DNA from 3 places in the Gilvimarinus sp. DA14 genome. Region 1 is predicted to be linked to each of the others. Evidence: predicted binding sites of a transcription regulator. Region 1 holds the regulator's gene; each other region holds the start of a gene.
The links. Region 1 encodes LexA, which represses DNA repair genes until DNA is damaged. Its sites were predicted from a motif close to ACTGTNTNTANANACAGT; they were not measured.
Positions count from the first base shown of each region.

Region 2: a site for LexA is predicted at 1,785-1,802, ahead of NHM04_RS11025 (putative DNA modification/repair radical SAM protein). Genes of this name have one in related genera too.
Region 3: a site for LexA is predicted at 1,478-1,495, ahead of dinB (DNA polymerase IV). Genes of this name have one in related genera too.

Region 1 covers NZ_CP100350.1:893,487-896,723, forward strand. Annotated here, with positions in the region: gene NHM04_RS03835 (mechanosensitive ion channel family protein) at 1-920, opposite strand, end outside; gene lexA (transcriptional repressor LexA) at 1,168-1,770, shown strand; gene NHM04_RS03845 (cell division inhibitor SulA) at 1,763-2,158, shown strand; gene NHM04_RS03850 (hypothetical protein) at 2,248-2,511, opposite strand; gene NHM04_RS03855 (DUF6586 family protein) at 2,669-3,157, opposite strand; gene topA (type I DNA topoisomerase) at 3,166-3,237, opposite strand, start outside.
Region 2 covers NZ_CP100350.1:2,516,981-2,520,217, reverse strand. Annotated here, with positions in the region: gene NHM04_RS11030 (TIGR03915 family putative DNA repair protein) at 1-462, opposite strand, end outside; gene NHM04_RS11025 (putative DNA modification/repair radical SAM protein) at 465-1,763, opposite strand; gene NHM04_RS11020 (acyltransferase family protein) at 1,960-3,147, opposite strand.
Region 3 covers NZ_CP100350.1:3,270,162-3,273,398, reverse strand. Annotated here, with positions in the region: gene NHM04_RS14280 (biopolymer transporter ExbD) at 1-182, opposite strand, end outside; gene dinB (DNA polymerase IV) at 396-1,460, opposite strand; gene NHM04_RS14270 (hypothetical protein) at 1,745-2,518, shown strand; gene NHM04_RS14265 (hypothetical protein) at 2,603-3,237, opposite strand, start outside.

The DNA of each region.
Region 1 (3,237 bases):
ACAAAAAAGTTTAACGACGAATCGGCAAACTCATTAAAGTTTACAATCAAGGTTTGATCGGTATCGATCTCTTCGTGGCTCTGCAGCATTTCACGCACATCATCCACAATCGCCGGCAGCTTACCGGCATCCTCATAACGAACTCCGATAGTCTCGTAGATCCGGCGGTTTAGCATGCGCGACGGGTTCTCAACCGAAATATGGGTAAAGGTCTGGTTTGGCACGTACAGCGGACGCTTGTCGAAGGTACGAATGCGGGTCAAGCGCAGGCCAATTTCTTCTACAGTGCCTTCGATATTCTGATCTGGCGAACGAACCCAGTCTCCCACTTTGAAGGGTCTGTCGAGATAAATCATTAAGCTGCCAAAAAAATTGGCCAGCAGATCCTTCGCCGCGAAACCTACAGCAATACCACCAATACCGCCAAATGCCAGAACCCCGGAGACGCTGTACCCCAAAGATTGCAACAGCACCAGCGCTGCGGTGATTACAATGGAAATACGCAGCAACTTCCCTACCGCCATCACCGTGGTAGGATCGGCAGGTTTACCGTCGTCGGGGGCGAGGAAGTTCTGCTCGCCATATTTAACTAAACGAACTAAAAACCAGGTAAGCAGGACAATAATACCGATGCGCAACACCTGGTCGGCGTATTCCAACAGTGAATCCTCGGTCACATCGTGCGCCAGCTCTGCCGCCCACGACAAACCCACCAGCCATATCAACCAGCGCAGCGGTGCTATGGCAGCCTCTACCAGGGTGTCATCCCAGCGGGTGTGAGTTTTATGGGCGTGCTTAAGCAGGGTATTGAGAATACTGCGGACAAAAGTCGCCAAGACCAAGGTCGCTAAAACAACGGCGAAAACCTGCACCAACCACAAACTCTCACTTCTCGACAGACCTGAAATCCAAGCTTCCATAACGACTTGTGTTCCTCTACGACTTAACCCAACCAGGGCTTGTATTGTTTTTGCAGTCGCGGTGACTACGCTCGATTTTGCAGGCAGAAGTATACATGCCGTCAGGCGCAGCAGCGAGACTATCGGCAGCCTCGCTGATCTTTGGCCATACCTCGCGAGAAAACTGTTGCACGCACCAAACAACTGTATATAATCACAGACACTGTATAACCAAACAGTACACCCAGACAGGACACAGGGAACCGCTATGCAAAATCTAACCAACCGGCAGCAACAGGTATTAGAACTGATAAAAAGCTATGCCGACGAGACAGGTTACCCCCCTACCCGAGCCGAGATTGCCCGTATGTTGGGTTATAAATCGGCCAATGCCGCTGAAGAACACATTAAAGCTCTGGCCCGCAAAGGCGCCATTGAGCTGATTCCCGGCGCCTCCCGCGGTATCCGCCTACCCGAAGCCCAGGCGGGGCTGCCAATTGTGGGGCGCGTCGCTGCCGGTAACCCGATACTCGCGCAGGAACATATTGAAGATTACTGCAATATTCCGGCTAATTTCTTTCACCCACAGGCGCATTTTTTCCTCAGCGTTAAAGGCATGAGCATGAAAGATGCCGGCATTTTGGATGGTGACCTGCTGGCCGTACACAGAACCGACCAAGTTCACAACGGCCAGATTGTAGTAGCCCGGATTGACGATGAAGTAACCGTAAAGCGGTTTAAGCGTGAAGGTAATCGAGCACAGGTTGAGCTGTTACCGGAAAACCCGGATTTTGACGTGATTCATGTGGATTTGCGCGATCAAAGCTTTGCCATCGAAGGGCTCAGTGTAGGAGTGATACGCCGTGACTAAATTTAATACCGTTCAACCTATCGCCCAACCAGATAGCGGCCTGACCGAGCTGGTACTGACACAGGGAGCCGGCCAGTCCTGGCACATGGTGCTGCCCATGATCGCCCACCTCAGCCATCAATGTGACCAGCGCTGGTTGACCTGGGTGACCCGCGAACCCGTACCCAGCCATCTGCTGGCACAGTTTAACGTCGATACTTCACACCTGCGCCTGGTGCACTGCAAAGACGACGAGCAGCAATTGTGGGTCAGCTGGGACGCCCTGGCACTGGGCAATAGCCATACAGTGATCGCAAGCCCGGGGAAACTTAACAGACAGGAATTTGCGCAATTGGAAAGAGCCGCTCAACTCGGCGCATGCCAGGGTTTACTGATTCGCGAGCGCTGACCCGAAGCGACCAACTCCCGCAGCTTTGTTCATGCACTAAAGATATAAATAAGAGAACAGAGGCCAAGAAACTCTGATGAGCGGCGAAGTTAATGGAGTGTGCGCTTATTGTAAACGTCAACTTGGCCCTCTTCGGCCATGGATTCCTCAGGTTCGGCATCGGCTAAATCACCAGCCGCTTCCATACCCGCCTCAATCATGGCCTTGGCAATATCAAATTTGCCTTCGCGCATAAAAGACAATGACTCGGTAGAGAATTTTATACACAGCAGCGGCTCGCCCTCTTCGTCGGCACGCTGTAATACCACGTCGCCATTGGCTAATTCGACAATTTCATACAGGGATGCTGACATACGATCTCCGCCCGCGCTCACTCCGGGTCTGCAATTCAAACTCAAGCCCACCAGTTTAACAGCATTTTGCGGCACAATAAATGCACAATTTAACGCTGTAGAAAATATGAGCAGGGGTTTCGCACAGGCGGCCCGATCAAAAAAGCCCGTTGCGGGGTTAGCACTCCAGGCTGTTATCGCGCTGGCGCTCAATCAAAGCCTGAAACTCACTGCAGAGGCAGGCTAGACTGTCTAGGGTTAATTCGCCCAGCTGTGGCGCATCTAGGTTAGCAAGTGGAATCATGCCTGGTTCCTGCTCTTTTTCAGGCAGCGCCCAGACAGCTTGATAATGCCCTTTCAGCTCGTAGAGCCAACTCCCCTTGCTGGTAACTAAATTACTCAGCTCTTGTAATTCGGCCGACGTTTTACCCTGTTGGGAGAGCGCCTGAATAGCTGTGGCCTCGTCCTCCAATGCCGCCAGGTTTTTTACCCCGTAGGTGTTGCTCAGCTCGCGAACATAATGGTGGTAACCGCACATTAAATGAAACAAGCAGGCATCTATTAAGGCTTTGTGATGCACTTGGTTACGACTACTGGGGGCATCTTGCAACAGCGCCCGGCAGCAAGCCAGGCGCTGATTAACCAGAGATACCAGTGAAACTGCCATAGATTGTCCTATTTATTCGGCATCCACTTACCGCCAGTGTAAAAAGCCTTCCAACCGGTGGCTTTGCCATCCACTTCAGA
Region 2 (3,237 bases), 1.6 Mb from region 1:
CTTTAAAAATTCAACTGACTCTGCATTAATCAGCGAGGGTAAACAGGAGAACTCTAGATCATTAAAGCGCACAAAGGCTTTCATTTTGTGCATATCGCGAGACACTGATTTGGCCATGTCGCGGGCAACGATAACATCGCTATCGGTTAGGTCGTGAATAATATGGCGGCTATGGTTTTGTAGCTTCCAGGCTAGGCGGTACAACACCTGCCACTTCTTGCTGTCGCGATAGCAGGCCGCGGTCTCCGCCAATTCCACAAACGCTTTGGGCATTGTAATCGCGGGCTTTCGCCCTGCAGGAACTAAACTGTCTATTTCATCAAGCGAATCAGCCATAGGCTCGAACAGGCTGTGTTGGTTGCCAGAACCCCACTCAATTTCATCGGGGCTGATGCGAGCCTGCAAAAGCGATCGGGCGCAGCGGCGCCATTCGCGAAAATGATTCACATTGAAATAATACATATTCAAAACAGCGATAGCTGATTTTTCTTCTGCGCAGCAGCAAAGAAAGCCGTGCCCTGAGATTGCGCCAACCAGCGCTGCTTAATCGCCGTAGAACTTACATCACCAATAGACGGAGTGTAGTTAGCCGCTTGCACAAAAAACTGAATTTTTTTAAAGGGTATTTTAAAGCGCTCGAAATCCTCAATCCGAACTTTCTTAAAACGCCGCTGCTGCAATATGCGCCGCGCTGTTCGCACCCCTACCCCCGGTATACGCAATATTTGTTCGTAATCGGCGCGGTTTACATCCACAGGGAAGTACTCTCTGTGCTGCAGCGCCCACGCAAATTTAGGGTCGACATCTAAATCCAGCATACCGTCATCAGTGCTGGTGGTTTGGGTGATTTCATCCACCTTAAAGTGATAAAACCGCATCAACCAATCGGCCTGATACAGTCGGTGCTCCCGAATCAAAGGCGGTGGTTTTAGCGGCAACTGAGAAGAGGCATCGGGTATCGGGCTAAAGGCCGAATAATAAACCCGCCGCATCTCATAGCTTTTATACAGGTGGTGGGATTTATTCAAGATAACCGCATCATTGGAGTTGTCAGCCCCGATGATCATCTGTGTGCTTTGGCCTGCCGGAGAAAAATCAGGTATCCGCTTGGCACGATTCGTAGATTTTTTGCGCTGCTCTTTTTTCTCGGCTTTATGCTCACTAATCGCCTCTTTCAGGCGCCCCATGGTGGATTCAATGGTTACGGTAGACTTTTCTGGGGCTAGCTGTTGCAAAGACTCTTCGCTGGGCAGCTCTACATTAATGCTCAGCCTGTCGGCATAAAGGCCGGCTTGCGCCAGTAAATCTTTGGAGGCCTCGGGAATCGTTTTTAAATGAATATAGCCGCGAAAGCCGTGCTCAATACGCAGCTTTCGCGCGACAGCCACCACTTGCTCCATGGTGTAATCGGCCGATTGAATAATGCCAGAGCTTAGAAACAGCCCTTCAATGTAATTACGCTTATAAAAATCGAGACACAGCTTTACCACTTCATCGACACTAAAGCGCGCGCGGGGTACGTTGCTGGAGGCACGATTAACGCAGTAACTGCACTCGTAGATACAGAAGTTGGTGAGCAGCACCTTTAACAGAGAAATACAGCGACCATCGGGGGTATAAGAGTGACAAATACCCATGCCCCCAGACGAACCGATACCGCTAGTTTTAGCCGAGTCGCGAAAAGTGGTACCGCTGCTCGCACAGGAGGCATCGTATTTGGCGGCATCGGCCAAAATAGCGAGTTTTTTGATTAAAGCAGACATACACTACACCTATATAAATATACTGTATGCTTATACAGGTGTGATGGAAAGTCAATATGGCGTGTCGGTAGAATTTAACCGTTGCTATGTAACCACCAACGGCCTGCTCATTAAAGGTAATCCAAAACACTCGAGCCACCTGGGTCAGCTCTTGAATTGTGAACGTACCTACGCCACTGAACTCTTCTTTCTCCAGTTATCGATTAACGCCCAATAAAACCCTAAACCCGGGTATGCGCCGAACCAGAAGATAGGACAGTATACATACCACGACCGTCAACACGGTAAGTGCCGTAACCTCCAAAGCCATATTCAGTTCAAACCTCATAAGCCAGTAAAGCAACACGATAATTACGGTTTGATGGAGTATATAAAAACAAAATATCGCGCGGTTGACCTCGCTCATTTTGAGGTTGGGTTTTGATAGCCAAGCCTGCGCCCAACCGAGAATTGTCGCTATCCAAAGCCAGCCATTAGCAGACCATATAAATCCTTTGAGGCTTTCACCTAAGAATTCCAGCGGAGCTGGAAACGGGTTAGCGCCCCTGGAATAGGCTGCAATGGCCAAGTACGCGCTTAACGCCAGAATTAAGGTTAACCACCGGTAATGTGCAAAGCTGCCCCAGCAGCTGTTTGAGCGCACCAGCAAAAAGCCTAAAAAGAAAGCAAAAAAGTAGCGCGCGTTGTTAAACCAATCATCCAGCAGAAGAAACGTGGTGGGGAACCTCTTCCACAGCAGCTCGCCAATAGAGAACAGCACCAGCGCCGGAGCTATAATAATGACCCACTGGGGAGTGCGCTCGCCCAGCCATTGCCCCCAACATCGAGCCCGCTTACTGTCCAGCAACGGATAGAGCAACCATAGCACCGCGATATACGCAAATAGATAAAGTAAATACCACAGGTGGTTGTAGATCACCTGAGTTGGCTCCAGGCGCAGATACACCGGTGGCAATGGATCGCTAAAGCCCAATGGGTAACCCAGATAGTTGCGCCAAAACGTCAGATACGACATATCACCGATTGCCCCCTCTACTTTGCTTTCTACATAGGCTTGGGGGGCGACAATCACCAGGGTGCCAAAGAGCAAGGGCAGCAGTAGTCGCCGGCTGTTGGTGCCAATGACGCGGATACCCGAGTGCTTTTGTAACTGGTAAGACACCGCTGCGCCGCTGATTAAAAACAACAACGACATCCGCCACTGGTTGGACCACAACATGGCGTACTGCAGGGTTTCGCTCTGATGCTGGCTTTTAATGTGCCAGCCCCAGTCGGCGACGTAGGCCATACCAATGTGGTAGGCAATAAGCAGCGTGAAAGCGAGCACTCTAAGCCAGTCCAGTTCATGGCGTCGTTGTTGATGCCAAGCGGGGGGGATACTCATGGGCGATCTCCGAGATAGCGTGTAAACTTCCACTACTCTGCCTTAAGCGTGTTGATATGGGCTTTGTAAGTGACTGATTTCATAAGAAAT
Region 3 (3,237 bases), 1.6 Mb from region 1:
TCCGCGTTGGGCGGTGGAGGCTCGTCGTTCTCTTCTGGAACATTCACGTCAAGGCCAATTTCCTTAACGAAGGACGCCGTTACGATAAAGAAGATCAGCATGATGAAGACAACGTCCAGCATCGGCGTCAGGTCGATATCATTACTTTCCTCAGAGTTACGGTTTTTCTTTCTACGACTCACCGTACACACTCCCATTATTATGCTAGTGGATGTTCAGAGCCCCTGTAGAGCTTCTAGATGCCCCAAATAGGGGAATTCTATGGGCGGTTATACAGGCCCCTCATATTCGAAGCGCCAATACTACCAGCTTGTGCTGACGCTGACTAACCCATTTCGCCACTTTTTTAGGGCAAATATACGTAAAGGCCTGCACCGCCACCCCCTGCACCAAGCCTAAGTGTCAAACAAACCAATCTGGTCTGGCGTGTCGCTTGCCGGGCTTTGCTCCAAGCGAACCCCAAGGCCGAGCAAGCGCACCTTTTGATGACCCCGTGCCAGCGCTTCGGTTAACAGTGGGCGCATGGCTTCTGGGCCCCATTGCGTGCCGGGACGCTCCACGGTGGTTTGGGTAAAGTCGGCAAATTTGACCTTGACGAAGCCCTTGGCGACAGCAGCCTCCTGATCGATTTTATCCAGGCGGCGCTGCAGTCGCGGCCACAGCTCGTACAGCTTGTCATAGCAAGCTTCTTTACTCGCCAAATCTTCGGCAAAGGTCTGCTCCACACTGACCGACTTGCGTTCGCGCTCGGGAGTTACTTCGCGCTCATCAATGCCGCGGCTGAACCAATACAGCCTGGCGCCAAAGCGGCCAAACATTGTCTGCAACTCATCAATCGAGTAGCGATACAAATCGCGGCAATAAATCACACCTAAATACTGCAACTGCTCGCAGGTTACCCGCCCGACTCCGGGAATCAAGCGCACCGACAAATCGGCTACAAATTTATCCGTATCAACATGTGAAACCTGAAACAAACCGTCTGGCTTGCGCCAGTCACTGGCAACTTTCGCCAGAAATTTATTGCCAGCCACTCCCGCCGACACAGTAATCTGCAATTCGCGAGCGACGTCCCGACGAATTTTTCGCGCGACATCCAGCGCCTGCTGCTCATCAGTTGCGGATGCCGAAACATCCAAATAGGCCTCATCAACCGACAAAGGTTCAAGCAAATCTGTGTAACGCCGGAAGATGCTCATCATGGATGCCGAGACTTCACGATATAAATCCAGGCGGTGAGGCAGCAAAATCAAACCGGGACAAAGACGCAGCGCACGTGCCGTTGCCATTGCCGAGCGCACACCAAATTCCCGCGCGGGATAATTACAAGTAGAAATTACCCCGCGAGCACTGGCACTGCCGCCAATTGCAATCGGCCGATGCACAAGCTCGGGGCGCTCGCGCATCTCAACGGCCGCAAAAAAACAATCCGCATCGATATGAATGATTTGTCGAGACATTCACAACCCAAATAAGCACTGTATAAAAAGTCAGTATAAATCAGTTGTACAGCGGCAAACGATCAGCAAATAAATATTTTGCGATCAGCAAACCGGTCTTTTTACCAGTTAGGCGGGTGAAAACTTTAAAAAAAACGATAAATGCGCGAATAAATTTTATAATTCAACGATTTTTAACTAAAAATGTCGTAAAATGGTTGAAATTCGCCGGTAAAGTCTTAAAGTTTTCACCGCCGGATCTAATTCGTTTACTTTCTTGTTCACAACAATAAAGGAAGCTCACCATGGCTGCTCGTAAAACTAAAGCTGTAAACACAGTTGATCAGTTGGAAAAACAGCTGGCTCAGCTGCAAGACCAACTGAGCAAAGCTCGCGCCGCAGAAGAGAAAACTGCTGCAAAAGCTGTTGAAACCCAACAGAAAGCTGTAACCAAAGCGACCAAAGCTTTGCAAGCAGCCAAAACAAAATTGGCTGCGGCCAAGAAAAAGAAAACCCCTGCGGCCGCCAAGCAGGTTACCACTGCTACTGCGGCGGTTAAAAAAGCTCAGGCTGAAGCCACCTCGGCTCGTCAGGGTCTGGCAGCTGCTAAACAGCAACTGGCCAGCATTAAGTCGGCCAACAAGGTAGCCAAGCAGCACGAAACTGCCATGGCTAAGGCGCAACGTGAACTGGCGAAAAAGCAAAAAATTGCCGATCGCAAAGCCGCTGCCAAAGAAAAAGCCGCTGCCAAAAAAGCCGCTGTACGTCAAAAAGCCGCCGAGCGTAAGGCTGCTGCCAAGGCTAAGCTAGCCGCTAAAAAAGCCGCTGCTAAAGCAAAAGCCGCTGCCAAAAAAGCCGCTGCCAAGCAAAAAGCTGCCGAGAAAAAAGCCGCTGCTAAAGCTCGCGCTGCTGCCAAGAAGGCCGCCGCCAAGCAAAAAGCCGCCGCTAAAAAAGCCAGCACCAAGAGCAAAGCTCGCAAGGCGCCGGCAACTCGCAAAGCCAAGGCAACACCGGCTAAGCGCACCACCGCTGCGAAAAAAGCACCGGCCAAGCGCGGACGCAAGCCAAAGGCTAAGTAAGCCCAAGCGCAGCAAAAAAGCCACCGCAATTCATTGCGGTGGCTTTTTTGTACCTGCCATTTTTTCCACCCCAACCGAACTGACTTACTTATTAATCAGCTTGCGCGGATGAATTTCAATAACGGGCTCGGCCGGCGGCACGAACTCACAATAGGCACGATATTCCAAGGGCTGACGATAATAATCCTGCGCGTTGAAATCCATAGTAAAGCGCACAGCCACCTGTTCACTTTGCTCGACGGGCAAGAGCTCGGCCTCCGGTTGCTGATCAAACAGCCACTGCACCTGCTTCATATTGCGCGTCTGCTCGGCCAGTAGCGCTTTACACCTGGGCCAATAGGCAGCCCTCTCACGCTCCATTCGCAGCTTTTCTCGCTCAGCCTCTATTGCCTCACGCTGCGCTTGTAAGCGCGCCACTTCTTCCTGCCGCGCGATTTCCCGCTCGCGCTCAAGCTGACGCTGCCGCTCCAATTCTGCCTGATAAGCAGCAAAGCTAATACGCCCCTCAGGTCGAGTATCGTCGAGAATGTCGAGAGAATTGCCATCGACCTTCCAGCGATAGGTCAATTCATTGGTATCGCGGCAGGTGTAGCTGAACACCGGAGCCGTCTCTTCGCTGGCATCGATATTTAATGTACCGCTGATAAACCGGGCACACTTCTCAGTCTGCTCCATTAACTGGGCGCCATCGTAAAGCTGGGGCAAATAGCGCAGGTAAG